DNA from 2 places in the Flavobacterium acetivorans genome. Region 1 is predicted to be linked to the other one. Evidence: riboswitches for the same ligand, from Rfam matches in the RefSeq annotation. Region 1 holds a riboswitch; the other holds the start of a gene.
The links. Region 1 has a riboswitch for S-adenosylmethionine ahead of LNP19_RS12055 (Na+/H+ antiporter NhaC family protein). Riboswitches for the same ligand answer to the same signal wherever they lie in the genome.
Positions count from the first base shown of each region.

Region 2: another riboswitch for S-adenosylmethionine. It lies ahead of LNP19_RS02555 (alpha/beta fold hydrolase); the one in region 1 lies ahead of LNP19_RS12055 (Na+/H+ antiporter NhaC family protein).

Region 1 covers NZ_CP087132.1:2,761,170-2,764,366, reverse strand. Annotated here, with positions in the region: gene LNP19_RS12055 (Na+/H+ antiporter NhaC family protein) at 1-1,164, opposite strand, end outside; SAM-I-IV-variant riboswitch at 1,222-1,319, opposite strand; gene LNP19_RS12050 (hypothetical protein) at 1,437-1,859, opposite strand; gene sucD (succinate--CoA ligase subunit alpha) at 2,076-2,948, opposite strand; gene LNP19_RS12040 (UDP-3-O-(3-hydroxymyristoyl)glucosamine N-acyltransferase) at 3,059-3,197, opposite strand, start outside.
Region 2 covers NZ_CP087132.1:567,201-570,397, reverse strand. Annotated here, with positions in the region: gene LNP19_RS02565 (O-acetylhomoserine aminocarboxypropyltransferase/cysteine synthase family protein) at 1-288, shown strand, start outside; gene LNP19_RS02560 (hypothetical protein) at 888-1,091, shown strand; SAM riboswitch class I at 1,271-1,377, shown strand; gene LNP19_RS02555 (alpha/beta fold hydrolase) at 1,455-2,417, shown strand; gene thrA (bifunctional aspartate kinase/homoserine dehydrogenase I) at 2,441-3,197, shown strand, end outside.

The sequences.
Region 1 (3,197 bases):
TCCGTAAGGCAAAATCCCCTGAATAATACAAGAAAAAATATCAAGTATTGTTGCCGTTTTCCTTGGATTTAAATCATATTCGTCATTGATTTCTTTGGCAATATTTCCCGTAATGACGATAGAAACCGTATTGTTAGCAATTGCTAAATTCGCGAGTCCCACTAATGTTCCAATTCCAGTTTGAGCTGATTTTTTGCTTTTAATGCGTCTTTTCACCTGAGACAAAACATAATCGATACCGCCGGCTTTATCTACCATGGCTGCTAAACCACCTGTAAGCATAGAAAGTAAGAAAATTTCAGTCATACTGGTAAAGCCTTCATAGATTTTCTGGGTAAAAGCCATCAAAGTAAAATTATCCCCAAAAAAACCGATGGCACCAGCAAGCAAAGTGCCAATAATTAATGTCGAAAAAACATTAACTCCGGATACCGCCAGAACAATCACCAACACATAAGGAACTATAGTAACCCAATTAAAGCTGTTTGTAGGAATTGCAACGGTGTTAATATCAGAATTTAATCCCAAATAAAAGAGAACTAAAATAGTGATTAGCGCAGCAGGAAAAGCAATAAATAAATTGATTTTAAACTTGTCCTTCAATTTACAACCCAAAGATTGTGTTGCCGCAATCGTAGTATCCGATATCATCGAAAGATTGTCTCCCAGCATCGAACCTCCCAATAAAGCACCTGAAATTAAAGGCAAAGAAGCGCCACTTTTGTCAGCCAAACTTACCGCTATGGGTCCAATGGCGACAATCGCTCCAACCGAAGTTCCAGTTGCCGTAGATAAAAAAGCAGCGATTAAAAAAATTCCCAACGGAAAATAGGCAACATCAATATTATTAATTCCTAAACTTACTACTGCATCTACACCGCCCGTAGCTTTACTCACGACTGCAAAAGCACCAGCCAGTAAATAAATCAAACACATAGTCATTATTTTACTTTCTCCGCATCCGGCTATCAAAGTTGAAATTTTCTCCTCTGTAGATGATTTAAAAAGGAGAAATGCAGAAATAATTCCCAATAAAACCGCAACCGGAGATGGAAACGCATAGAAATCATTGAGCCAAATACCAGCTCCCAAGAAAGTAAAGATAAAAATCAATAAAGGAATTAAAGCGAATGGATTACCATCATTTTTAACATGTTTTGTCATAATCAATTTATTAAATGAAAGGGATATGACGAAAAACAAAAAAGCAAAACAGGAATAAAAAACAACATTTTTTCCAAAGGATTTGGCTTATCGTTTTAGCACCTTGCTCGTTGTTGCAGGTTGCTATCTCCTAATAGAGATTCGTGATAACGGCTGCAAAAATAATATATATTTTAATATAAAAACATTCCTTTGCTAGTTTTTATGATTTTAAAGCAAAAAAAAGCCTTACCGAAGTAAAGCTTTTTTAAAATTATATAGATTGCAATGTTTTAGAAAGCCACATTCCATCTTGGTAATTTTCCGTTTTCATCTAAGAAATTCTGCAAAACTTGTCCTTCTACAGCCGTTGGAATAGCTTTAACTGTATCATTGAAAGTGTCGTACCAAACCACTTCTAATACACTAATGTCTTCCTTTTTCATTTGTGCCGGCCAAGAATATTTTCTTCCTGTTTTTGCAAATTGGTGACCGTTTACGATTTTATCATACAAACCGCCATTTTTGATTTTCAATGTTCCGTCGTTTTGAACAGTTCCTGTAGAACCAACCATAATCAACTCTTTGTCATCTCCTACTGCGTAAACTAAAAACACACCAGATCCTTCAGAAGCATTACAAACTTCCTCTAAACTATGATCGATAGAAAATGAAAACTGATTGCTAACTTCGAACTTTTTTAATTCCTTATACATATTATTTTATTTTTATTTGGATTGGCTTTGGAAAAACTAGCTCACAAAGACATGAAAAACAATTCAAAACCATTCATTTATATTGTTTTTATTAAAAATAAACTTCTAAAAAGCTTATTTTTTAATAAGTTGCAAAGGTATTTTTTTAATTCGATTTATAATAAAAAAGCCCCACAAATTGTGAGGCTTAATCTATTTTTAGTTTTAAATAGTAAACTATCCTAAAACTTCTTTTACTTTTTTACCAATTTCAGCTGGTGAATCAACAACATGAATACCGTTGTCTCTCATGATTTGTTTTTTAGCTTCAGCAGTATCATCAGCTCCACCAACGATAGCACCTGCATGACCCATTGTACGTCCCGCTGGAGCAGTAACTCCTGCGATGAATCCTACAACTGGTTTACGGTTACCATCAGCTTTGATCCATTTAGCAGCATCAGCTTCTAGTTGACCTCCAATTTCACCAATCATAACGATACATTCCGTTTCTGGATCGTTCATCAATAATTCAACCGCTTCTTTAGTAGTAGTTCCAATGATTGGATCTCCACCAATACCGATAGCAGTAGTGATTCCTAATCCTTGTTTTACCACTTGATCAGCAGCCTCATAAGTTAAAGTTCCTGATTTTGAAACGATACCTACGGTTCCTTTTTTGAAAACAAAACCTGGCATAATACCCACTTTAGCTTCACCAGGAGTAATAATTCCAGGACAGTTAGGACCAATTAATCTTGCATTTCTTTCTTTTACATAGTTATTAGCGTGAATCATATCAGCAACAGGAATTCCTTCTGTAATTGCGATAATCACTTTTATTCCAGCATCAGCAGCTTCCATAATTGCATCAGCAGCAAAAGCAGGTGGTACAAAAATGATAGTAGTGTCAGCTCCAGCTTGTTCTACAGCATCTTTCACTGTATTAAAAACAGGTCTGTCTAAATGCGTAGTTCCTCCTTTACCCGGAGTAACACCACCCACAACGTTAGTACCGTACTCAATCATTTGAGAAGCGTGGAAAGTTCCTTCACTTCCTGTAAATCCTTGAACAATTATTTTGGAATCTTTATTAACTAAAACACTCATGATATATATTTTATGTGATTTTTTTTAAATAGTGATGCAAAAGTAAGGTTTTCGAAATTATTTTAAGCCTTTTTTCGTATCAAAATAATTTATGATAATTAAGTTTGCTGTTATTTTAATTTAATTAAAATTTCAGGAATCTTTTTGATATTAGCCAATTGTTTTAATTTTTCTCTGGACTCTTCGATAGGCGTACCAAAATAGGTCTTTCCTCCTTCAACCGATTTTGTAACCCCGGTTTGACCAAGA
Region 2 (3,197 bases), 1.4 Mb from region 1:
AAAGCGTATTTACCAAAAGGACAAAATGGCTTATTAACATTTGGTTTAAAAGGCGGTTTTGAAGCTGCTAAGAAAGTGGCCGATGAAACCAAGTTGTTTTCTCTGTTAGCTAATATTGGAGATACAAAGTCTTTAATCATCCACCCTGCCAGTACAACCCACCAACAATTATCAGCAGAGCAGCAAGTTGCTTCTGGCGTTAGTCATGATTTGATTCGCCTTTCAGTAGGTTTGGAAGATATCGAGGATTTAAAAGCAGATTTGAAAGCTGTTTTTGAGAGTTTGTAGTAAAAGCCGAATCGATTCTGTATAATTGAAGAAAGGATCTATTTCTTGAGAAATAAGACTTGAAGTTAAACGGTCAATTTGGTATTTATTGGTCTAGATGTTAAGCATTTGTTATGGGTCTGTTAATTAGATGAGTAAAAAGTATTTTTTCTAATAAAAGAACGTTAAAATGCCTTAAATCATTTGGAAAATAAAGAAAAAATAACCATATTTGTTACATCAAGAAAAACAAAAAATGAATTTTAAGATTTGCAAAAAGGTTAAAAATATTTCGGAGGAATCTGCCGGGTTGTAACTACATTTAATTTACACACCATATAGCAAAAGCCTCCCAATAGTAAATAAATTGGGAGGCTTTTTAATTTGAATAAATTTTGATAAAATACAAGATGAATAATTACGTCATTAAAAATAGTAAATCGCTGTCTGCAAAGTTTTTTGCAAAAGGATGCTGATTTCCAAAAGTTAGGAGTAGATATTACTTTAACCCTTTTGGTATTTTGTCCAAAAGGGTTTTTTTATAATCGTTAACTAGTCATCAGGAATAAAGAAAAACAACAAACACTAAAATAAAATAAGAATCTAAAATAACAAACAAAATGAGCACAACAAACACATTTAGAAAAAGATTTAATTTCTTCAGGAATTTATGGCCAAATAGAAATAAAATTAATTTATCAAATAACGACTTAGTTAATTCAAGAGTTGGAATGGACCCAACGGATGAAAATGGCTTTAAAAAACAGTCTAATTTATTACAAGTCTTAATGTATTCAAAAGAGAATGATACCCTTTTCATATAACGGGCTTTCCCTTTTTTTGATAGGAACTTAACCGCAAGTAATTTCTGGATAGCAATGTTCAGTATTGTCTTGCGTTTTTGTGTTTGTACTATTTTAAGAATAAAATCTAAAGCATTAATGTTTGCATATTAACAAAAAATGTAGTTAATTTGCGCCAATAAGTTCACAAACGTACTGAAATGTTATAAAGAAAGGCAGAGGGATTAGACCCAATGAAGCCTTAGCAACCCTTCGAGAAATCGAAGAAGGTGCTGCATTCTACCACACTCAAGTGGAAAGATAACAACAAGAATTCTTCTAGTTTATTTCTAGCTTTTTCTTTCTAATATTTCCAGACAAATCAAAATTTTAAAAGATTTGAAATTGGAAAATAAACTCAATCCTGTTACCATAAAAAATTTCACCACCGAAAGTGGCGTTCTTTATCCTGCCATAAACTTAACTTTTGAGGTTTTTGGACCAACGTTAAATACTGCCCCAATCGTTTTGGTCAACCACGCCTTAACCGGAAATTCCAGCGTTGTAGGAATAGATGGCTGGTGGAATGATTTAATTGGGGACAATAAAACCATAGACACCAATAAATACACCATAATTGCTTTTAACATACCGGGCAATGGTTATGATGAAACTATTATAGATAATTATTTGGATTTTAAGGCCAGAGACATCGCTAGATTGTTTATTCAAGGGCTTCAGTTTTTAAAAATTGATCAATTGTATGCTTTAATTGGCGGTTCAGTTGGTGGCGGAATTGCTTGGGAAATGGTCGCTTTGGAACCAAAAATCACCAAGCATTTGATTCCTATTGCGACCGATTGGAAATCGACTGACTGGTTGATTGCCAATTGTTTTTTACAAGAACAAATATTAAATAATTCCAGTAAACCTATCGAGGACGCCAGAACACACGCCATGTTGTGTTACCGCACGCCTGAATCTTTCAAAGAAAAATTTCAAAGAACCAAAAACGAAGAATTAGCCATTTTTAATGTCGAAAGCTGGCTGCTTCATCATGGAGAAAAACTACAAAAAAGATTTCAGCTGTCATCTTATAAAATGATGAACCAATTGCTTAAAACAATTGATGTTAGCAGAGGAACAGCTTCATTTGAGATTTTGGCTTCCAGAATCGAAGCTTCCGTTCACATTATAGGGATTGATTCAGATTTGTTTTTTACAGCAAAAGAAAATAAAGAAACCTATCAGCAATTAAAGAAACTTAATCTAGAAGTTTCTTATCAGGAAATTAAATCAGTACACGGGCACGACGCCTTTTTGATTGAATACGAACAATTAAATAATTTACTTGCCGATATTTTTTAATGGCAATAATAAAATAGAATAAAATGAAAATATTAAAATTTGGAGGAAAATCACTATCGAACGGTGAAGGAATAAGTAAAGTTGTTTCAATTATTGTTGACAAAGTAAATCAAGGAGAACAAATTGCTGTGGTTGTATCAGCTCGCGGAAATGCAACTGACGAATTAGAAGAGATTCTAAAATTGGCTTCTAAAAATGGAGATTATAAAGCATTATTTGAAGATTTTAAAAAATACCAAAACGGAGATTATCCAGAAGTTGATTTGTCAGAAGAATTTCAAGTATTGGAAAAACTTTTTGAGGGAATTAGCCTGATTGGAGATTATAGCACTAAAATAAAAGATCAGGTTCTTTCTAAGGGCGAATTGATTTCGGCAAAATTATTGACCGCAATCTTAGTTTCACAGGGTGTAAAGGCTCATTTTACAGATTCTAGAGTTTTACTGAAAACAGATTCTAAATTTGGTGATGCGCAACCTTTAGAACAACTTTCGAAGAAAAATGTGATCCAACACTTTAAGGAAAACAATGGGACAACAGTAAATATTGTTACCGGTTTTATTGGTTCAAATAACAACAATGATACGACGACTTTAGGGAGAAATGGCAGTAATTACACCGCTTCGTTGCTGGCTAATTATTTGGATGCCGAAGAACTTCAGAATTATACCCATGTGGATGGAATTTACACTGCTAATCCGGATTTGGTTTTGGATGCCAAGAAAATTGATCATCTGACTTTTAACGAAGCCAATGAGTTGGCTAATTTTGGTGCGACAA